DNA from 3 places in the Paenibacillus sp. FSL H3-0333 genome. Region 1 is predicted to be linked to each of the others. Evidence: predicted binding sites of a transcription regulator. Region 1 holds the regulator's gene; each other region holds the start of a gene.
What was found. Region 1 encodes NrdR, which represses ribonucleotide reductase genes. Its sites were predicted from a motif close to AACACNATATATNGTGTT; they were not measured.
Positions count from the first base shown of each region.

Region 1 (7,827 bases):
GCGATGCCAGCGATAATATTCCCGGGGTGCCGGGAGTCGGGGAGAAGACAGCGCTTAAGCTGCTCCAGCAGTTCGGATCGGTGGAGGGCGTGCTGGCCGGAACCGGTGAGCTGAAGGGCAAGATGAAAGAGAAGCTGGAAGAGCACGCGGACAGCGCCGTCATGAGCAAAAAGTTGGCGACGATCTACCGCGAGGTTCCGCTTGAGCATACGTGGGAGGATATGGTCTTCAGCGGGATTAACACGGACACGGCTGGGCCTGCGCTCGCCAAGCTGGAATTCCGCTCGCTGCTGGAACGCCTGTCGCTGAGCGCCTATTCACATGCGGCGGACGGCAGCCTGACGGGTTCCCCCGTGGTGGAAGCCGCAGAGCTTAATATTACAATTGTTGACGAATCCGGAATAGGCGAGCTGGTTCAGGCACTGCCGGGCATCTCCGCCCTGCATGTGGAATCTAACGGGGAGAACCCGCACCGTGCCGAAGTGATCGGTCTCGGGCTGTCTTCGCCGGAGCAGCATTACTTTGTGCCCTTTGCCCTGCTGAAGAGTAAGGCTGCGGCACCTCTGCTGGACTGGCTTGGTGACGAACAGGCATCGAAGAGCGGGTATGATCTGCACCGTGCCGATCTGGCGCTGCATTGGCAGGGGATTGCTTTTGCCGGAGCCGCTAACGATGTTCAGCTTGCCGCCTACCTGCTGGACCCGACCGAAGCCAGCCAGAATCTGAATGACCTGACCACGAAATACGGCCTGCCCCGCTTGTCGCCGGATGAGGATGTCTTCGGCAAAGGGGCCAAATATAGAATTCCTGAGCTTAAGATTCTCGGTGAGCATGTCGCCCGTAAGAGTGCGACCGTGCTTGGCATTGTACAGAAGCAGCAGGAGGAGCTGGACAAGACGGACATGACCGGCCTTTTCCAGGACCTGGAGATGCCGCTGTCGAGGATTCTCGCCGATATGGAGAAGCAGGGCATTGCTGTTAACAAGGATGATCTCGTCCAGCTCGGCAAGGAATTTGAAGCCCAGATCTCCCGGCTGGTCACTGAGATCTATGCCGCTTGCGGAACCGAATTCAATCTTAATTCTCCGAAGCAGCTGGGCGAGGTTCTGTTCGTGAAGCTCGGTCTGCCGGTCGTGAAGAAGACGAAGACCGGGTATTCGACGGATGCCGAGGTACTGGAAAAGCTTGCGCCTTATCATGACGCTGTGCGCCTGATTCTGCAATACCGTACCATTGCCAAGCTGCAATCCACGTATGTTGAAGGTCTGATGAAGGAAATCTCGCCGGAGACCGGCAAGGTACACACCTTTTACCGGCAGACGATTGCGGCCACGGGCCGGCTAAGCAGCCAGTTCCCGAACCTGCAGAATATTCCGATCCGGCTCGAAGAGGGCCGCAAGATCCGTAAGGTATTCGTGCCTTCCGAGCCGGGCTGGTCGATTCTGGCGGCGGATTACTCGCAGATCGAGCTGCGTGTGCTGGCGCATATCTCGGGCGATGAGCGGATGAAGGAAGCTTTTGTCGAGGATATGGATATTCATACTAAGACCGCCATGGATGTATTCGGCGTCTCTGCGGAGAGTGTGGACAGCAATATGCGCCGCTCCGCCAAGGCGGTTAACTTCGGCATTGTGTATGGCATCAGCGATTACGGCCTGTCGCAGAACCTGAATATTCCCCGTAAGGAAGCAGCCCGGTTCATTGAGCAGTATTTCGAGGTATTCCAGGGTGTGCGCCGTTACATGGATGATATCGTGGTCGAGGCCCGGAAGCAGGGATATGTCACTACGCTGCTGGAGCGCCGCCGTTATCTGCCTGAGATCAATGCGAAGAACTTCAATCTGCGTTCCTTCGCAGAACGTACGGCGATGAATACGCCGATTCAGGGAACCGCTGCGGATATTATCAAGCTGGCCATGGTTCATATGGACAAGGCGTTGCATGAGCGCGGCCTGAAGAGCCGGATGCTGCTCCAGGTACACGATGAGTTAGTGTTTGAGGTGCCGGAGGAGGAGCTGGAGCAAATGAAGCAGCTTCTGCCCGAGGTGATGGCCGGAGCGTTGCAGCTGTCTGTTCCGCTGAAGGCAGAGGTAAGTTATGGCAGCAACTGGTACGAAGCGAAATAGGCTCCCCGCACATGGCAGATATCCGGTATAATGGAGTGGAGGTGAGCCATGATGCCGGAATTACCGGAAGTCGAAACAGTCAGAAGAACACTTAATGAGTTAATTACAGGCAAGCAGATAGAGCATGTCACCGTCCGGCTGCCGCGGATTATTCAGCGCCCGGATGATATTCAGGCCTTTGCCCATATGCTGGCCGGCCATAGTGTGGTTACAGTTGAACGCAGAGGCAAGTTTCTGCGTTTCGTCTTTGACGGGCTGGTGATGGTCTCCCATCTGCGGATGGAGGGCCGTTACGGAGTGTACCGTGAGGGCGAGCTGCTGGACAAGCATACGCATGTTATTTTCCATTTCACAGATGGGACGGAGCTGCGTTATACGGATGTGCGCCAATTCGGGACGATGCATCTGTTCCAGCCGGGAGAGGATCTGCAGCTGAAGCCGCTGAACAAGCTGGGGCAGGAGCCGCTGGATGCCGATTTCACGCTGGAGCGGTTCAAGGAGATTGTCGCCAAGCGGAGCACCAAGATCAAGCCGCTGCTGCTCAATCAGGAATATATAGTAGGTATCGGCAATATTTATGTAGATGAGTCCCTACACCGTGCAGGGATCCACCCGGAGGAGACCGCGAAGTCCCTCACGGAGGAACAGTTGGCCAGACTGCATCATGCTATCGTCGCAACACTGACGGAAGCGGTGAATGCCGGAGGCTCCTCGGTGAAGTCGTATGTCAACGGCCAGGGGGAGAGCGGGAGTTACCAGGATCAGCACAAGATCTACGGACGCAAGGATCAGCCGTGTGCCACCTGCGGCACGCTGATTGAGAAGAGCGTAGTCGGCGGACGGGGGACGCATTATTGTCCCAATTGCCAGCCGGTACCTGTATTGATTCTGTGATTTTTATTTAGAGTCAGCGCTGCATTTACAGCCCGTTTCCGGGCTAGTTACACCTGAGTTACAACCGTTATGTATAAAGGCAGGCACTTCCTGCCCGTCCCGCCCATATAATGTGTGAAGATTGCTGATTATGGCGAAACGGAGCTCCGGCTCCGGTTCTTCACGGGAGGGATTGCGGGTGCTTAGCCCATTGTTGTCACTGCTGTTGCTTGCGTTTGCGCTTAGTCTGGATGGATTTGGTGTAGGCATTACATATGGACTGCGTAAAATGAAAATTCCCCTGCTCTCCATTATCATTATCTCGCTCTGTTCAGGGGTCGTCATTTATGGTTCTATGCAGGTCGGCGTGCTGCTGGCAAAGGTAGTCTCCCCGAATGCCGCTTCCAGTGTCGGAGCGGTTATTCTCGTCTTAATGGGCTGCTGGTCCCTGTTCCAGATGCTGACACAGAAGGAGAAGGAGCAGGAAGAGCCTGCGTCGGCAGCCGATAAGGGCAATTCCGGGCAGGAGACCAGGCAGGAGACGGCTGCTGCCGCACAACTTGCTGAGACAGAGCTGAAGCCGGCCGTATTCTCGCTGGAGCTTCGCCATCTGGGCGTGGTTATACAGATTCTCCGCACACCATCTTCTGCGGATATGGATGCCTCGGGGAGCATCTCCTCCATGGAAGCCATGATTCTGGGGATCGCGTTGTCGCTGGATGCCTTCGGTGCCGGCCTCGGTGCGGCACTACTCGGATTCAGCCCGTGGTCCACCTCGCTGATGATCGCTGTATTCAGCGGGACCTTTCTGCTGATGGGGATGAAGACAGGACTGAGATTATCAGGCAGCTACTGGATGAAGCATGCCGCTGCGCTGCCCGCGATATTATTAATTGTAATGGGTATAATGAAGTTATTATGAGGTGAGTACATGATTATAGGCTTAACCGGAGGCATCGCTTCGGGAAAAAGCACCGTGTCTGCACTGTTTGTCCGCAAGGGAGCTGCGCTGGTGGATGCCGATGTCATCGCCAGAGAGGTGATGCTCCCCGGGCACCCGGTGCTGGCGGCGGCGGTGGAGGCTTTTGGAGACCGCATTCTGCTGCCTGACGGTTCGCTGGACCGGGCAGGTCTTGGCGAGATTGTCTTCCGGGACCCGGAGGCGCTCCAGACTTTGAATAACCTGACCCATCCGGCAATACGCAGGGAGATCAAGGACAGAATGTATGCGCTTGAACAGGAGAATCCGCAACGGCTGGTCATTGTGGACATTCCGCTGCTCTACGAATCAGAGCTGGATTCCTTGTTTGATCAGATTATTGTGGTCTATGTTCCGAGGAGGGTGCAGTTAGCCCGCCTCATGGAGCGCAGCGGAATGAAGCTGGAACAGGCTGAGGACCGGTTGAGGTCCCAGATGGATATTGAACTCAAGCGCAGGAAAGCGAATTATGTGATTGACAACAGTGGTGATCCTGAGTCTGCCGAGCTTCAGGTTGCCCGTCTGTGGGACAGGCTGGGCCTGATATGATGAAGTGGCTGCGCAAAAAAAGAGTCCTGCTGCTGCTGTTCATCGGCTTCACCGCGATTCTGTTTCTCGGCTCCAACTGGATGTCATGGTTTTATCCCATTTATTATAAAGCAGAGATCCGCCAGCACAGCCAGACGTATGAGATGGACCCGTTCCTGGTGGCGTCCATCATCCGTGTGGAGACCAATTATAAGACCGGCCGCGAATCCAAAAAAGGCGCACTGGGGCTCATGCAGCTCATGCCGGATACCGCCAAGTGGGCGCTCGAAAAGGCCAAGCTCCCCGACGTGTCGCTGGAGCGGCTGAAGCAAGAGCCCTCCTCCAATATTGAACTGGGCACCTGGTATTTGTCTACGCTGTCCAAGCAGTTCGACGGCAACCGTATAGCGGTCATAGCCGCCTATAATGCCGGGCCTGGTAAGGTGCAGAGCTGGTTGGATGAAGGGCAATGGGACGGAACAGAAGCCTCTGTGAAGGACATTCCGTTCGGTGAGACGCGTCACTACGTGCAGCGTGTAATTTATTATTATGATCAATACACCGAGCTCTACAGTGAGTTCTAGGGTGCTTGTTACTTCTGCTGCTGTTATGTAAAAAGAAGCATCAAACGGCCGGAGGCCGTTCGATACTTCTTAGGCAAGCTTATGTTGCGCTTAGCAGGTTATTATTTGTACTGACCTGCCAATTGCTGTTCAGCCAGGGTTACAAGACGTTTAGTGATGTAACCACCGATCGAACCGTTTTCGTAAGAAGTTTTATTGCCTTGGTATCCGTCTGGGGAGAGGGTGATACCTAGTTCCTGGGCAACTTCATATTTCAGTTGTTCCAAGGCACCGCGTGAGTTTGGAGCTACCAGGTTATTGGAGTTGTTATTTTGGCTCATTGCTGTTCACCTCCTATCGGTTGGTAACTGTATTATGTGCCGGACATGTCAGATTCATAACAACAAATAAACGGTGTTTTCTGGAAATTAAATGATGCCCGCATAGCCCTTGTGTATCAAGGGGCGGGGCCTGACCATTCTAATGATGAGGAAGTGAAGAAGCTTATGAAATGTCCTTACTGCGACCACACCAACACCAAAGTCTTGGACTCGCGCCCGGCCAATGAGAATAAGTCCATCCGCCGCAGGCGGGAATGCGAGCTGTGCAGCCGCCGTTTCACCACCTTCGAGATGATTGAAGAGACCCCCCTGATTGTGATCAAAAAAGGCGGCAGCCGTGAAGAGTTCAGCCGTGACAAAATCCTCCGTGGCCTGATCCGTGCCTGCGAGAAGCGTCCGGTCCCTGTAGAGCGTCTGGAGGTCATCGTATCTGAGGTGGAGAAAAGCCTGCGCGGCATCGCCCTCGCCGAGATCGAGAGCCGCCAGATCGGCGAGCTGGTCATGGAGCAGCTCTACCCTGTCGACGAGGTAGCCTACGTCCGCTTCGCGTCCGTGTACCGCCAGTTCAAGGACATTAACATGTTCATGAAGGAACTGAAGGGACTGCTGTCCAAGAACACGGAGGAGCTGGACGGGCTGTAGGTGGAGGGAGTAATAGTTCTTATAGGGGAGCGAGGCTAGCTCTGCGGTCTACGGGACAGCTACACAAATATACAAGGTGCTTATTGGTGAATGAGCCGATGGGCGCCTTTTTGAGTAGCTTTATTGAATGAATAGGACGGATGGGGGCTATAATTTGAACAAAAAAAAGACCCTCATCAGGGTCTTTCATAATGTGATGGACTCTCAGGGGCTCGAACCCTGGACAAATAGATTAAGAGTCTACTGCTCTACCAACTGAGCTAAGAGTCCATGGAATGGTGGAGAATAGGGGATTCGAACCCCTGACCTCTTCGCTGCCAGCGAAGCGTTCTCCCACTGAACTAATTCCCCATTCGTTTTTCTCACAAGAAATAATATATCATAAATATAATTCTCAGTCAACATTATTTACAAAAAGAATAATTAGGTTTAATATATGGTAGTATATACGACTGATTGGAGGTCTTTCGATATGGGGATTAAAAAGCGGGTCGCAGCATTTTATAGAGTATCAACTAAGGGTCAACTTGAAGGTAATGATATTCCTTTGCAACGTAGGGCTTGTCAGGAATTCATTAATAGTAAGGGTTGGGTGTTGGTAAAGGAGTATACAGAGAAAGGCGTTTCTGGATATAAGACAGCGATTGAGGACAGAGATGAAATTCAACGTGCTAAATATGATGCAGAAAATAGCCACTTTGATGTATTGCTTTGTTTTATGTTCGACAGATTAGGAAGAAGGACATATGAAACTCCGCTATTATTAGAATGGTTCAACTCAAAAGGAATTGAAGTTTGGTCAGTAAAAGAAGGTCAACAAGAATTCACAGAGGAAGGACACGACGTTACAAACTTCCTAAGATTTTGGCAATCAAATAACGAATCCCAAAAAACTTCGATACGCGTTGATGAAAAACATACACAAATGGCTGAAGATGGTGCTTTTAGAGGTGGCACTGCTCCATTCGGGTACAGATTAACACCTTCAGGAATTAAAAATAAGAAAGGAAAAGAGCTGATGAAGCTGCAGATCAATGAAGAACAGGCAGCTGTTGTCAGACAGATGTTCAATATGGTGATAAAAGAGGGTTTTGGAAGTAATCGAATCGCTAAGTTTCTTAATGAAAATACAATCCCCACTGCTACCGGAGGTAAATGGAACACTGCTGCTGTGAACTTTATTCTAAGAAATCCTGTGTACAAAGGCTATCCGGCCTATGGAAAACGTAAATCGGTTGAAGGAATTTTTGAGACTAAAGGCAGAGCGGAATGGACGATGCCCGAAAAACAACAACTTCAATTGGTAATTATCGATGAAGATGACTTTGATAATATCCAATTATTAAGAAGTTCTAGGTCGAAAGAGCAAGTTAAAGACCATAGTCGGGAACGAATTAACACCTCGGTAGGCCCCCTTCTCCTAGTCGGATTTATAAAATGTGGTTATTGTGGCTCCCCTTTGACTACAACATATAATGCCAAAAAATACACCCTTGCTGATGGTACGATTCAAATGTGGAAACGAGCGGTTTATCGATGTTCTGGTAAAGCGTTAAGGAAGGTTGATTGCAAGGGGCAGACTATTTATGCACAAAATAAAATTGAAGATAGTGTAGCTGTTGTTATCAATAATTATCTCGCATCTGTGAAAAAGATAGACTACATAGAATTTGCCAGAGATTACGACCTAGTGGAGTATGAGGATATTAAAGAAACCCTTGATAAAAAAAACCAAGAGTTGGCAAGCGAATATGATGAATTGAACACACTAAAAA
Region 1 is NZ_JBBODG010000001.1:5,860,058-5,867,884, reverse strand. It holds gene polA (DNA polymerase I) at 1-2,126, shown strand, start outside; gene mutM (DNA-formamidopyrimidine glycosylase) at 2,178-3,020, shown strand; gene MHH78_RS25960 (manganese efflux pump) at 3,199-3,921, shown strand; gene coaE (dephospho-CoA kinase) at 3,931-4,527, shown strand; gene MHH78_RS25950 (lytic transglycosylase domain-containing protein) at 4,527-5,090, shown strand; gene MHH78_RS25945 (alpha/beta-type small acid-soluble spore protein) at 5,192-5,410, opposite strand; gene nrdR (transcriptional regulator NrdR) at 5,576-6,052, shown strand; tRNA gene MHH78_RS25935 (tRNA-Lys) at 6,250-6,322, opposite strand; tRNA gene MHH78_RS25930 (tRNA-Ala) at 6,329-6,403, opposite strand; gene MHH78_RS25925 (recombinase family protein) at 6,525-7,827, shown strand, end outside.

Region 2 (7,827 bases), 300 kb from region 1:
GAGCAGGCGGCCATGCCGCCGGAAGCTCTTCTGCCTCGCAGTGATATTCATAGGTTCAGTCACCTTTCCTGTTTAGAGGGAATGTACGCTTCTTACTGTTCATTGTAGGGGACAAGCCTTGAAAAGGCTGTTGCTTGCTGTCGCGGCCGGCGGCGGGAGTTTCGCTGTTTTTTTGCCTGCTTTTAGCGGACCAGGTCGCATTCTATGTGCTGCGCAGATGAAACAATCCGTATGTTACGGCAGAAACTGCAATCTGCGGCTCATATTGCCACGAGGTCTCCTGGCGGCGGCGGTTGTACTGCTCCAGGATGGCGAGGCGCTTCTCTTCTTCCGGTTCCTTCAGCAGCTCCGCGTAGTAGATGTCCACGATGCTAAGCTCCAGCTCCAATCGTTCGCGCGCTTCTTCCGCCCAGGTGTAATCCAGCAGCGCCAGCTTCGAGGTCAGATATCCCTCCAGCCGGTCGGCCCCGTCCGTAATCCCCAGCTCGAACGGCTGGACATGAATGTTCTCCGGCAGCCGGGGCGTCAGCTCCTTGCCGGCCAGCCGGGCCTCGAAGTCCGGGACGATCAGCCCGGAGGTTAACGACACCGCGATGAAATGTAGCTCCTCCCGCTTCAGGTCACAGGTCATCTCGACCTTGTAGCAGACCGCCAGCCATGGCTCGTAGGCGGCCGAGAACAGCGTGGTCCGCTGCCTGAGGCCAGGGTCCTCGAACAGCTGGAGGCACCGGCCTTCGTCCCGTGCCGCCGACCAGATCTGCCGCAGGCGCTTGCTGCCGTAGGTCACATCCTCGCGGCGGATCATGCCCGGTCCGAGGCGCGGCAGCGCCGGAACGATGCCGAAGTACCGCGCGAGGATGCTGTCCTCCGGCGCAGCAGATACCCCGGGCGGCAGCGCAGCTCCCGGCGCCTGCGCTGCGCCGAGCGGCTCCGCAGCAGCTTCGGCATCCGCCGCCCCGGCCAGCCCCGGCGGCGCCCCCGCCCCTGCCGGGCGGCTGGCCCCGCCACGCGGGCGGGCCGCAGGCGCAGCGGCCTGCGCGGCCAGTTCATCGTACTTCTGCGGGTCGAAGACGAAGCTGAAGGAGAGGGTCTCGGGATCTACGCCGGTGCGCTCCACGAAGCCCCAATAATAAGGGCGGTCCGTCAGCATCCGGTCCGCGCGCGGGGAGAGCTTCACCGTCACATGCAGCGGTGAGGATTCCAATATGGTGCATTCAGTCGCTTCCAGATAATCCATGACCTGCTTGCGCACTTCTGTAGGCGTCAGCATCACTTAGGCACCCCGCTATCATCCAGCTTGGCGTGGGTCAATTCACTGAGCGAATCGCCGATAGTATCCAGCCCGCTGCGCAGCTCCTCGTCGCTGCCCGCTTCAAGAACGATTTTGTACAGGCTTTTCTCAAGCGAGCCCCTCTGCTCAAAGCGCTCCAGAATGACATCCAGCCCGCCGATGACCATCTCGAACATGTTGATTTTCTCATGCAGCAGGTGGAGGATATGCTCTTCAATCGTCCCTTCGGTGGAGAGGTTATAGATGACCACATCATTCTCCTGACCGAGCCGGTGGACCCGGCCGATCCGCTGCTCGACCCGCATTGGATTCCAGGGCAGATCGAAATTGATCATATGGTGGCAGAACTGCAGGTTAATCCCTTCGCCGCCGGCTTCGGTGGCAATCATCACCTGGGCGCGTCCGCGGAAGAGGTCCATCATCCAGTCCTTTTTGCCGCGGTTCATCCCGCCGGAGTACGTCACACATTGCAGTCCATGCTCACGGAAATACTGAAGCAGATACTCCTGCGTGGCCCGGTATTCGGTGAAGACGATCACCTTCTCGTTCATTTGCTGAATTAACTCCATCGTCTTCTCCGCCTTGGTATTCGTCTTGACCGTACGGATCGTCTGGAGCAGCCCCATCATCCGCTCACGCTTCGGCGAATCGGCCGGCAGCTTCTTAATCAGATTCACCAGTGTAACGAACACCGCATCCCGGCTGCTGCACACCTCACGCTGAAGGGTGACCAGGGAGAGCATACTGCTGAGATTACCGCCCGCTTCCTGATACTGTTCTTTGACAAAAGCGGTCACGCCGTCATACAGCGCCTTCTCCTCAGCGGAGAGGGTGAGGGGGATATTGCGCACCTTGCGCTTGGTGAAATTCACCGGGCCTTCGCCCCTGCGGTTGCGGATCATGACCTTGGACAGCTCGCCCCGAAGCTGGACTTCGTTCTTGGGCTGGCGCTTATCCACCACGAAATTGGTAGCAAAATCGCCCTGATTCCCCAGCTGGCCCGGCTTCAGCAGCGTGATCAGATTGAACAGCTCGCCGAGATCATTCTGCACGGGGGTGGCGGTGAGCAGCAGACAGTACTTTTTGCGGAGCTGCTGGACGAACAGATAATTCGTCGATTTCTTATTCTTCAGCTTATGGGCTTCGTCGATAATCAGCATGTCGTACTCCTGGCTCAGCAGCATTTCCTTATGCGGGTCACGCTTGGCCGTATCCATCGAGGCGACGACAATGTCATTGCCCCAGGAATAGGCTTTCTTTTGCGCTACGGCAGAGATTCCGAACTTCGTATTCAGCTCCCGCACCCATTGCAGGACAAGCGAGGCCGGCACCAGAATCAGAACCTTGCCCACCAGCCCGCGCACCAGATACTCCTTCAGCACCAGCCCGGCTTCGATGGTCTTGCCAAGTCCGACTTCATCGGCCAGAATCGCCCGTCCCGACATCTCGAACAGCACCTTGTGTGCCGTATCCAGCTGATGGGGAAGCGGAGACAGCCCGGACAGATGCTTCATACACTGCAGCTCATCGAAGCTGGTAACGAGGCCCGACTGCTCTCCCTGCACGGCAAGGCGGGATAACCGCCAGTCGCCCCACGGTCCACCTTTATCCAGTCTCGATTCCAGATCATGCAGCCAGTTACGCTCAAAAGATAAAGGAACAGGCAGCAGCGGCGCAGAAGTTACCTTCTCTTGGGGCGGGGAATTGCGGAATAATTGCGTCATGTTGCAGCCTCCTCCGTCGCAGTTTCATATCGAAATGCGTAGCAGTAGTATGCTCGTTTGAGAGAGATTTCATAACCAGAGGGGTATGGAATTCACAGAGGAACGCTGTAATCCGCCTTGAAAGCTTTCAGTTCCAGTGTCTGCAAAAAAACGAGAAAGAGGGAGGAAATGAGCCTTTCTTTTCCTGTTTTTCCGTTATTCCTGCCTGGGGCTGCTTTTTCAAAAAAGACCTCTATCCACAACATGTGGTATAGTTTAAAAGTTAACGCACACCATATATTGTTACAAAAGCATGAAATTTAGCTGGTATGCGGATTTTTTCGGCTGTTTGTTATTGACAAGAGGAGCTTCCGCCGGACAAGCAGGCTGCGGCTGCCCGGCCGCCGGAAGCATGACCTATTATATCCTGGGAGGTTTTGCTATTGAGTACAGTGGAACACAACAAGCGTCTAGAGGGTCTGAGCGAGAAAATATTCCTGGACCGTTATGCCTGGAAGGACGCGGACAGCAATAATGCCAAGGTCGGCGATGTAGTACTTGTCCTGACGAAGGATGATCCGAAGTTCCCAACCAAGGAGGTTGGCGAGATTGTAGAGCGTACAGGCCGGATGGTAACGGTAAAAACCCGCAGCGGCGAGCTGGTGCAGTCGGATGTGGAGAAGCTGACGCTGAACATCGAGAAGACGCCGGAGGAGATGTGGGACCGTCTCGCGGGAGCGATGGCCTCTGTAGAGAAGACTCCTGAGCTTCAGGAGGAGTGGACAGGCAAATTCCGCTCGATTCTGGATGACTGGAAGCTGGTGCCGGGCGGCCGGATTGCGGCGGGTGCCGGAGCGAGCGAGGAGCTTACACTGTTCAACTGCTATGTGATTCCATCTCCCAAAGACAGCCGGGGCGGCATCATGGAGACACTCTCCGAGATGACCGAGATTATGGCCCGCGGCGGCGGGGTAGGCATCAATCTGTCCTCGCTGCGCCCGCGCCGTGCTATTGTCAGAGGGGTGAATGGTTCATCCAGCGGCTCCGTATCCTGGGGCGGCCTGTTCAGCTATACCACCGGACTGATTGAACAAGGCGGCAGCCGCCGCGGCGCGCTGATGCTGATGATCAACGACTGGCACCCGGATGTGCTGGACTTCATTACCGTGAAGCAGACGATGGGCCAGGTCACGAACGCCAACCTGTCGGTATGCGTAAGTAATAGCTTCATGAAGGCCGTCAAAGAGGACCTGGACTGGGAGCTGGTCTTCCCGGATACCACCGACCCGGATTACGACACCCTCTGGGACGGCGATCTGGATAAATGGAAGGCAGATAACCGCCGCGTCATTCCTTACCGTACGGTCAGAGCACGGGATATCTGGCATACGATTATCGAATCGGCTTGGAAGTCCGCAGAGCCGGGCGTTGTTTTCATGGAGTATTATAATCAGATGTCAAATAGCCACTATTTCAATCGGATTATATGTACTAATCCGTGCGGTGAACAAGGCCTGCCCGGCTGGGGCGTGTGCAACCTGTCCGCCGTCAATCTTTCCAAGTTCTACGATGCGGAGAACCACGATGTGGACTGGGCAGATCTGGCGACAACGACCCGTTATTCCGTGCGTTTTCTGGATAATGTTATCGACAAGACACCGTATCATTTCCCTGAAAATGAAGCCAACCAGAAGCTCGAACGCCGCGTAGGTCTCGGCACCATGGGTCTGGCTGAGCTGATGATCAAGCTGAATATCCGCTATGGCAGCCCGGAATCGCTGGAGTTCCTGGACAAGCTCTATGGCTTCATGGCCCGCGAGGCTTATCTGGCTTCCGCAGAGATTGCGGGCGAGAAGGGATCATTCCAGGCGTTCGACACCGATAAATACCTGCAGAGCGGCTTCATGCGCAATATCACCGAGGTCTATCCTGAAGTGGGCGAGTCGATCCGCAAGCATGGTATGCGTAACGTAACTGTGATCACCCAGGCGCCTACCGGCAGCACGGGAACCATGGTCGGCACCTCCACCGGGATCGAACCGTATTTCGCCTTCAAATATTTCCGTCAGAGCCGTCTTGGCTACGATGAGCAGTTCGTGCCTATCGCCCAGGAATGGCTGGAGGCCCATCCGGGAGAAGAGCTGCCGGAATACTTCGTCACTTCGATGGACCTGTCCGCCAAGGATCATATCCGTGCACAGGCAGCCATTCAGCGCTGGGTGGACAGCTCCATCTCCAAGACCGCGAACTGCCCGTCTGACTTCACCGTGGAAGAGACCGCCGAGCTGTATGAAATGGCCTTCGATCTGGGCTGCAAAGGCGTGACCATCTATCGTGACGGCAGCCGTGATGTACAGGTGCTGGAGACCAAGAAGAAGGAAGACAAGAAGGACGAACCGGCAACGGCTGCCAAGCCTGAGGTGATTAAGGAAACGGAAGCCGCTCCGTCAGCTCCGGCAACTGTAGCAGCAGCGCCCGCTCCGCAGGCAGCGTCCAGCGGAGTAGACAAGCAATACAAGAAACGCCCGCAGGTTCTGCGCGGAGCGACCTATAAGATCAACACGCCGTTCGGCATGGCTTATATCACAATTAACGATCTTGACGGTATCCCGGCCGAAATTTTCCTGAATGTCGGCAAGGCTGGCTCTGACGTCTTCGCCATGGCGGAAGCCCTGGGCCGCGTCTGCTCGCTGTTCCTGCGCTACGGCGATCACGGCGAGAAGGTCGGCCTGTTGATCAAGCACCTCAAGGGCATCGGCGGCTCCGGCGCCATCGGCTTCGGCGCTAACCGCGTCGAGTCCATCGCCGACGCCGTAGCCAAAGCCCTGGAGACCCATGTGCTGAACAACGCCCATGACGATCATATTCCTGCGCCAATCGCAGCCACGCTGGAGCTTGATTTCAACGAGGCGCTGAACGCCGAGCTGAAATCCACGGTTCCTGCGGCGGCTACCAACGATAGCCACGGCGGTCATGACGCACATAGCCACGCTACTGCTTCGCGGGATCTTTGCCCTTCCTGCGGCAGCGCCTCGCTGATTAATATTGAGGGCTGTAAGACTTGTGGGAATTGTGGGTATAGCCGATGCGGGTGAGAGCGGACTTGAATTCCATGATTAATTTAAAATGTATATTTATACAACTTATTTAAGTTCTGAGTAATTAATGTTCAGTCCCGATGAGACTTTTATTTTCATCGGGACTGTTTTTATTTTTATGAGTTTTCGTTATCAGCTCGGAACATCGTTTAAACAAATGCGCTTAAGGTAATATGAATGCAATCAAAATATAAAAGTAAATATTTATAATCATAAGTCCCCCTCGATCAAATTCTTGTACCGAAAAGATCCCCTTTTCATAGTTATTTCCTTATGTGCTACACCCATTCGTGCTAGGAGGGTGCATATTGCGAATTTATACCGGGGATAATCAAAGGGAAGAAATAAAAATGAAGCAGTAGCTAATGGGGAAATCCTCCTTTTTACACAGGCTCCCCTGAGGCTTCCATGAGTATTCACCGCAAATTGCCTTTACTTTCGCCTTCGATGACTATATAATTGCAATAATTGTATACGGAGTTAACCGGAGGAGCCTGCCAACAGCGGGCTCTTTTTGTGTTTTTTACCTGGAATAAATTTACTGCTGTGGAGGGTTTGAAATGGAAATGGAAATGAACAATGAGAGCATCATGGTGTGTGTGCATTATGGGCCGCACGGGCAGCGGTTGATACAGCGGGGAGGACAATTGGCCAGGTTGCTCAATGCCCCGTTGATGGTACTCACTGTAGATGCATCCGGGGAGAATGAATACAACAGGGAGAAGCAGCAGTACTTGTCTGGCTGGGAGCATCAGACCAAGGAGGCTGGCGGACAATTTGTGATCCGCAAATGTAACGGCAAAAAAACGGTTGATGTGATTGTGGAGACTGCAAAAGATAACAAAATTACACAAATTGTACTCGGACAGTCAAGCCAAACGCTGTGGCAGGAGATTACACGGGGAAGCTTCATTAATGAGCTGTTGGAGCGGATGGGTCCGATTGATCTTCATATCGTTGCGGTCCAGCGGTATCCGGAGCTGCTCGAGCAGTCCCATGAGCAAGGGTTCTCTGCTTATCTGGTCAAAGAGGGCGACCGCCATATCCTTATGGATGAACCGGATAGGGATGAAGCCATGAAGGGGGTTTTCTTTCGTGAGCTCGATACAGATTTCAATACCGGCCTGTTCAAAATCGTCAGCAACGGTGAAGCGCAATATTTGAGAATTGTACAGAACGAATGGGTGAAGCCCCGTTAAGAGGATTATACAAAACTAGAAGGGGGGCTTAAGCCTTGCTGCATATGATTATCCTGCTTCCGTTTTTGCTGGCTGCGCTAATGCTGCTGCTGAAGCAAAATAAACGGTTTCACTTGGGCTGGATCGCTCTGCCCCTTCCCGTAGCTCTCTTTATTTATTTCCTGACGAGAATTCCAGCCATCCGGGCGGGAGAGCCTATTGTGAACAGTATCACCTGGATGCCATCCTTTGGGGTGAATATCTCGCTGGTACTGGATGGGCTCAGCTTGCTCTTTGTCCTGCTGATTACCGGAATGGGTGCCCTGGTTGTGCTTTATTCGATTTATTATCTCGATAAGCTCATGGAGGGGATCCGCCAGTTTTATATATACCTGCTCATGTTCATGGGAGCCATGTTAGGAGTGGTGCTGTCAGATAATCTGATGGTGCTGTATGGGTTCTGGGAACTGACGAGCATATCTTCGTTCCTGCTCATTGCCTTCTGGCACCGCCGGGAAAGATCCTCCTATGGAGCAATGAAGTCCATGCTGATCACG
Region 2 is NZ_JBBODG010000001.1:5,557,221-5,565,047, reverse strand. It holds gene MHH78_RS24660 (hypothetical protein) at 1-51, opposite strand, end outside; gene MHH78_RS24655 (YqhG family protein) at 203-1,270, opposite strand; gene MHH78_RS24650 (DEAD/DEAH box helicase) at 1,270-3,015, opposite strand; gene MHH78_RS24645 (adenosylcobalamin-dependent ribonucleoside-diphosphate reductase) at 3,438-6,089, shown strand; gene MHH78_RS24640 (universal stress protein) at 6,653-7,291, shown strand; gene MHH78_RS24635 (Na+/H+ antiporter subunit A) at 7,336-7,827, shown strand, end outside.
Region 2: MHH78_RS24645 (adenosylcobalamin-dependent ribonucleoside-diphosphate reductase) is a predicted target of NrdR. The motif match lies at 3,284-3,301, and genes of this name have one in related genera.

Region 3 (7,827 bases), 3.6 Mb from region 1:
CCGGGTACTATCTGGGGCGCGGCGTATCTCTTGTAGTGATTAAGCTCGGTCCTGAGGGCGCTTACTACAAGACCTCCACGGGGGAAGAGGGTTATGTGGACGGCTTCAAGGTCGAGCAGGTTGTCGATACAGTCGGCGCCGGAGACGGCTTCGCGGTTGGGGTGATCAGCGCCATGCTGGAGAAGCTCAGCGTAGCAGAAGCCGTGAAGCGCGGCAATGCGATCGGCGCACTCGCCGTGATGTCGCCTGGCGATATGGACGGCCTTCCCACCCGCGTCCGGCTGGAGGAGTTCATGAGCGCAGGCGTATAGCCAATGAGCAGGTGCTCTGCTGCCGGCAGCGCCAGGCTTCAGCATGAACACACATTAGCACAGCAAAAAGGGTGTCCCTGAGCCGGCAGACGGCTGGGACACCCTTTTGCATATGTTATTGACTTACGGACTGGAGAGCCGTTATTTGGGGAATTGCTAAACTATAGCAAGCCTAACGGACGCAGATGACGTTAAGCCGCACTTTTCGTGCCATCCAGCGCCCTAAATAGCAATTTAACGGCTCCTGAGTCCGTAAAACTTACAAAACCCTTCTTTTCCGCACAATAACGTTCCCTGGGTCCGTAAAGCCGTGGATTCCTGAGCAGATTTCCTATATGTTGTCACCACGATGGACCTTTCGCCGCCCCGACCTGCTCTATTCCGGCTTAGCCGGCGGCTGCACCGACTCCCCCTGCTGCAAGGAAGGCGGGAACCTGTAGGTGATGGGCATCGCGCTGTCCGCATCGTTGATCAATGAGAGCATGATCTTGGCCGCCTGCATCCCCATCTCGTAAGCCGGCTGGCGGATCGTTGTAATATCAGGATTATAGATCCGGGCGAATTCGGCATCGTCAATGCCGATGACCGACAACTGGCCGGGGATCGCAATGGCATTGCGGTTCGCATATTTAAGAATTTCGCCCAGCACCAGATCATTGGCGGCAAGCAGCGCTGTTGGAGGCTCGGGAAGCTGTAGCAGCTCGTCCAGTGCAGATGCGATGTCTTCGCGTGACACACTTCGCATATACGAACCCAGCAGCGGCAGACCCGCTTCCTCCATCGCTTTTTTGTACCCGCTCATTCGCTCCTTGCGCGGGGTAATCGCATGTATGCCAAGCGGCAGGGATAGAATAGCAATCGCTTCATGGCCGTGGCCGGTCAGCTCCCGGATAGCGGTCTTCACCGCCATTTCGTTATCCAGCAGCAGGCTCTGGGTCGTGATCCCGTCAACTAGCCGGTCCATGAAGACCAGCGGATATTCCGCTTCAATTAATCTAGTGTAAGGCGCAGGCTGATCTCCCGCCGGAAAAATAATCAGGCCATCCACCTGACGGGCGACCAACGTCTCCACATAAGTATTCTCCTTATCGGCATTCTCGTCCGAGTTGCAGATGATCACCTGAATCCCATGGCGCTGCAGCTCATTCTCGATCGCCCGGATACACTGGATGGACAGCGAATAATCAATATTGGCTACAATAATGCCAACCATATGCGTGCGGTTCTGCTTGAGACTGCGGGCAAGCCCGTTGGGCTGGTAATTCAGCTCATCGATAACCTCGGCAATGCGGTTTTTGGTCGCCTCACTCATATACTTGAACCGTTTATTTAAAAATTGCGAGACTGTGCTTTTCGATACGCCCGCTTTCTTAGCCACATCCTCAATAGTCAGCTTCTTCATTGATCCCGCTCCACTCTTCGATATCGAACTCCAGAAGTAAACACAAATCACGTTTACTTAGAGATATTATCAAAAAGTATAGCTTTTTTTTAGTAAATTATCTATATGAATAGATTGAAAATACGAAATAAGTGGATACGGCGTCTAAGGCGTGAGACAAATACACTAAATGACTGGGCCGCACAATGGTAACGGACAGAGATGCGCTTATTTTCCCGAAAAGCAGCATTATAATAGCCCTGCGGACTCCAGTGCTCTTATTCACTGTTACTCAGCCGGTAAAGACGCGTTTGAACTACAATAAGGGCCATGCAATCCGTAAGCGTGGTCAAATGTGCCAAATCGAGAATATAAAGGCTTCACAGTCCGCAAGGGACATAGATAACAGGCAAATTGGAGGACTCCCTGCCTTCACAGGAATTCCTCCATCGACCGAATGGAACATCTCATGATTAGCAAACTATTCCAGCACACATCCTGCACCTGTACTCTAAGATGATCATTTTTTTATTGAGGAGGCATCAATTTTCACACCGTATTCCTCATACCACCAGTCGTAGAACCATTGATCGCCCGACTTCATATCAACTTCTGTACTCCGTTGCTCTCCATTAACTTCGTAGTGGACTATGGTTGCAGGATCTTTAGAATCAACAGTAAGCTCTCCATAATGGATTTTGGAGACTACTTCTACATTTTCTGTGGTGATCTCACCCGAAAGTACCTGTGCATTGCCTGTTGCAATATCATACAGCTTATTATGCTGTGTATAACCGCCTCTTCCATCTTCCGTGTAATAAACAACCAGCAGCTCTGCCTTTTCGGAATTAAGGGCCATAAAAGACTTATAGACTTTATACGATTCATCTAAGGTTAGTAATTCTCGGGGAACAGGAATCTTACCCTCTCCTGCCTGTCTGACATCCATCACATACAGCTTGGCCCCTGACCTTTTCTGATTCTCTCCAATTTTATAGCTGCTGCTGGAAAACAAAAGATAATCTCCCGCTCCGAATAAACTTCCCAGCGACAAATAGGACTGTGCACCTCCTGCATACAAAGGAAAAACATACAACCGCTGTGCTGAATCCGCAGATAGCTCTGCATGCCCTTTAGGAGTCAAATAAAGAGTATATGGCTCTGTATTGTGTGTGTATTTAGACTTGAGATAGTCAACCATTGGCGGCGGAGGCGACCAGACGATTCCGGCGGAAGTCTCAACAGCCATTGCAGCACTCTTATTACGGTCTAGCGGAAGGGGCATATAATACTTAAGCCCGCCTAGTTCAAACTCTGCCGAGATCATGTATAGACCCAGGCCTTGCGGAGGCGCCGAAGGAGACGCCGACGGCATCACTACAGCCGCTTCCGAGCCAGGCTTAAAGACCGCTGCCAGCCTCCCTGCAGGATCGAGCCCGGCCCCTGGGCCAAACGGCCAGATCAGCGTGACGAGCAGCAGGACGGCTGCCAGTCCGCCGAAGGCGGCCATGCGGCTGAAGCGGCGGCTGCCTCCACTTTTGCCGCTGGAGGATTCACGGGCAGCCTCTTCAATCCGCGCCATGAGCTGTGGTGTGAATCCAGGCTCTGCAAGCGGGTTCCGCCCGGCTTGCTTATACCAGTCCTTCTCCCCGCTCATCACCTTCACTTGTTCCTTCTCTTGTCTCGTCTTCACAGGTCTTCCTCCTTCATCGCTGCTCTCACTTTCTCTCTGGCCCGTCCGAGCCGGGATTTGACCGTCCCCTGCGCGATCCCGAGCAGCGCGGACATCTCAGCAACCGGAAGATCCTGCTGGATATCCAGCACCAGCACCTCCCGGTACTTGTCCGGCAGGGCCATAATAATCTCCCAGATCCGGTTGGCGTATTGATTGCCGATGGCCTCTTGTTCTGCGGACAGGGTGCCTCCATGATCCTGATGGCTGCCCAGCGGAGTGAACCTCCGCCAGAAGCTGTTACGCCTTAAGCTGAATGCGGTATTGCGTGTGATGGTCAGCAGCCAGGTTTTTAGAGTAGCCTGTCCCCGGTACTTGCCGATGCTCTTGTATGCCTTAAGAAATACCTCCTGGCTGATATCGTTCGCCTGCTCCCGGTTGCGGGTTAAGACATAAGCATAATTCCATACGTCCTGGCCGTAGGTCTCCATCATCTCGCGAAGCGATACCGATGAGGCACAGGTCATGCTATAGGTTAGTTCTTTACTCTGCATGTTCTCTCCCCTCTCACCTAATAAGACTCCTGCCGGCGGATATGGTTCCCTGTTATTGTAAAACTGACTATGCATATTGCACTTTCTGCAATAGAATTGCCGATATTTGCCGTTAATCTCCATTCTATTGCATTTCCTGCATTAGAATTTGAAGAATCTGCTCAATTAGCCCCTGTTAGCTGAAATCAAGTGTACAAAATACAACAGAGCTGATTTCCTCCTGAATTTAAGGAGCATCTAATGTACGAAGTGCAATGAAATTCATATCCCCCGAAGGCTAAACGCTTTCAAAAATCACAGCCGTTTCCCCTTCCCTGGAGCCCCTGTCTGCACCATTCCGCAGCACAGCAAAATGCTTTAAAAAAATACTAATTAATTATAAGAGAATAGAATGCAGGCGGGGCGTGGGATTGGCCATTTAGAGAGGCGTTTTGGGCGGCTGTGAGGGCTTGTTCACCGCTTGACTTTTCAATATATGGTATATAAAATGATTAAGCATTACTAAATATAGTGTATATAAGAGCTAAGCCCATAAATCTAGTAAAACTGCTATTCTTCACTTGTCAAGTAGAATGGGCAACATGTTATAGGAGGTTAGGAGCCATGTTGATTGCTTACGATTCCAAGACCGGCAACGTCAGAAGATTCATTAATAAACTGAAGCTTCCGGCGGTTCAAATCGAAGAGCATATGACGATCGACGAGCCTTACGTGCTTGTTACATACACTACCGGATTTGGACAGATTCCAGAGAAGGTGTCAACATTCCTTGAACGAAACCACTCCAGGCTCAAAGGCATCGCCGCGAGCGGCAACAAAAACTGGGGTGAGCTATACGCGCACAGCGCAGACTTAATTGCACAGCGTTACAACGTACCGGTGGTCGGCAAGTTTGAATTGTCGGGAACCTTCGGGGATGTACAGCGCATAAAACAGGAGGTGGACCGGGTTGCGGCATATTGAATTGAACAACATGTTGATGAAGAGAGACGAAAGCGGCTTTTTCCAATTGGATAAGGACCAGGAGGCAGTAGCCGAGTTCATGCAGGATGTGGAGCGGCGTAGCCTGACCTTCACGGATACGAAAGCCAAGATTGATTATATGATTGCCAATGACTACTACGAGGACCTGTACGACCGCTACTCCGCTGCTGAGATGGAGGATGTCTACCGGATCGCCCATGAATATAATTTCCGCTTCCCTTCCTATATGGCGGCTTCCAAGTTCTATACCGACTATGCCGTCAAAAGCAATGACCGTAAGCAGTACCTGGAGCATTATCCGGACCGCGTAGCGGTAGTGGCTCTGCATCTGGGACGGGGTAACGTGGAGACTGCCCGTACACTGGCCCGCTCGATGATGGAACAGCGCCTGCAGCCGGCGACACCAACCTTCCTCAATGCCGGTAAAAGCCGCCGCGGCGAGATGGTCTCCTGCTTCCTGCTGGAAATGGACGACTCGCTCAATTCGATCAACTATGTGCTGAACACCTGCATGCAGCTGTCGAAAATCGGGGGCGGCGTTGCGGTCAATCTGTCCAAGCTGCGCTCGCGCGGCGAGACGATTAAAGGTGTCGAGGATGCGGCCAAAGGCATCATGCCTGTCCTGAAGCTCATGGAAGACGGCTTCTCCTATGCGGACCAGATGGGTCAGCGTAAGGGTTCGGGGGCGGCTTATTATAATATTTTTGGCTGGGATGTACTGGAGTTCCTGGACAGCAAGAAGATTAACGCCGACGAACGGACACGCCTGAAGACGTTGTCTATCGGCCTGATCGTGCCTAACCGCTTCTACAAGCTGGCACAGGATAATCAGCCGCTGCATGTGTTCGCTCCTTACACGGTCTACCAGGCGTACGGTACGCATCTGGATGACATGGATTTGGACGTCATGTATGATACCCTGCTTGCCGATCCGCGCGTGAAGAAAAGAATCGCCATGAGCGCACGCGACATGCTGACCAAGATCGCCATGATCCAGCTTGAATCGGGCTATCCGTATATTATGAACAAGAGTAATGCCAATAACGCCCATGCTCTGCGTAATGTGGGCCAGATCAAGATGTCCAACCTGTGCACCGAGATTTTCCAATTGCAGGAGACTTCAGAGATTAACGACTACGGTCAGCAGGACGAGATCCGCCGCGATATCAGCTGCAACCTGGCTTCCCTCAACATTGTGAACGTGATGGAGCACGGCAAGATTCGTGAATCCGTACATGAGGGCATGCTGGCACTGACGGCTGTCAGCGATATGACAACTGTCTCCAACGCTCCAGGCGTGGCTAAGGCGAACAAGGAAATGCACTCCGTGGGCCTGGGCGTGATGAACCTGCACGGCTATTTTGCCAAGAACAAGGTGGCTTATGAGAGTGAGCAGGCCCGTGATTTCGCACGCACCTTCTTCATGACCATGAACTATCATTCGATTGAGAAAAGTATGGAGATTGCCGCCGAGACAGGTGAGACCTTCTATGGCTTCGAGCAGTCCGACTACGCCAGCGGCGTGTATTTCGACCGTTATCTGACTACAGACTACCGTCCGGTTACGGCAAAAGCGCAGGAGCTGTTCGAGGGGATCTACATTCCTACTACAGAGGATTGGAAAGAGCTGCGTGACAAGGTGATGAAGCACGGCCTGTACCATGCCTACCGTCTGGCGATTGCGCCGACCGCAAGCATCTCGTACATCCAGAATGCGACCTCCAGCGTCATGCCGATTGTAGAGCAGATCGAGACCCGCACGTATGCCAACTCGACCACCTACTATCCGATGCCTTACCTGCGTCCGGACAATGTGTTCTATTATAAATCCGCCTACCAGATGGACCAGTTCAAGGTGATTGATCTGATTGCGGAGATTCAGCCTCATATCGACCAGGGCATATCAACCGTTCTGCATGTGAACAGTGATGTCACAACCCGTGAGCTGGCCCGTTCTTACCTGTATGCGGCGCACAAAGGGCTGAAATCCCTGTACTACACCCGGACCAATAAATTGTCTGTCGAGGAATGCCTGGCCTGCTCCATCTAAGCGGGGCACAGGTACAGAAAGGGAGAAGATACGATTATGAGCGCAATCCAAGCCGTGAACTGGAACCGTCCCGACGACGATTTCTCGCTGATGTTCTGGAATCAGAATATTATGCAGTTCTGGACCGATGATGAAATACCACTATCCGATGACAAAATGTCCTGGCTCACGCTAAGCGAGATCGAGAAGGACTCTTATATGAAGGTGCTGGGCGGACTGACCCTGCTCGATACGATTCAGGGCGGCGTAGGGATGCCGCAGATTATGGAGCATGTGGACGGCTTGCAGCGCAAGGCGGTCCTTGGCTTCATGGGGATGATGGAGCAGATTCATGCGAAGTCGTACAGCAGCATTTTCACCACACTGGCTTCCACTGAGCAGATTGACGGGATTTTCCGCTGGGTGGAGGACAATACGTTCCTGCAGTTCAAGGCGGAGACGATCTCGGAGTATTATCAAAAGATTGAAACGAAGAAAGACCTCTATCTGGCGATGTCCGCATCGGTACTACTGGAGAGCTACCTATTCTATAGCGGCTTCTTCTACCCGCTCTATCTGGCCGGACAAGGCAAAATGACCTGCAGCGGCGAGATCATCGACCTGATCCTGCGTGATGAGAGCATCCACGGCGTCTATGTCGGCGTGCTGGCCCAGGAGATTTTTGAGGAGCTATCCGAAGAAGACCAGAGCGATGTCTACGAGACCCTGGTTGGCCTGCTGCGTCTGCTCCACGCGAACGAGGAGCAATACACCGAGCAGATCTACGCACCGATCGGTCTGGTGGAGGAAGTGAAGACCTTCCTGCGCTACAATGCCAACAAGGCGATGATGAACCTCGGCCATGATCCGCTGTTCGATGAGGAAGAGATTAACCC
Region 3 is NZ_JBBODG010000001.1:2,307,370-2,315,196, reverse strand. It holds gene MHH78_RS10320 (sugar kinase) at 1-311, shown strand, start outside; gene MHH78_RS10315 (LacI family DNA-binding transcriptional regulator) at 688-1,713, opposite strand; gene MHH78_RS10310 (hypothetical protein) at 2,213-3,385, opposite strand; gene MHH78_RS10305 (RNA polymerase sigma factor) at 3,382-3,918, opposite strand; gene nrdI (class Ib ribonucleoside-diphosphate reductase assembly flavoprotein NrdI) at 4,522-4,881, shown strand; gene nrdE (class 1b ribonucleoside-diphosphate reductase subunit alpha) at 4,868-6,952, shown strand; gene nrdF (class 1b ribonucleoside-diphosphate reductase subunit beta) at 6,989-7,827, shown strand, end outside.
Region 3: nrdI (class Ib ribonucleoside-diphosphate reductase assembly flavoprotein NrdI) is a predicted target of NrdR. The motif match lies at 4,416-4,433, and genes of this name have one in related genera.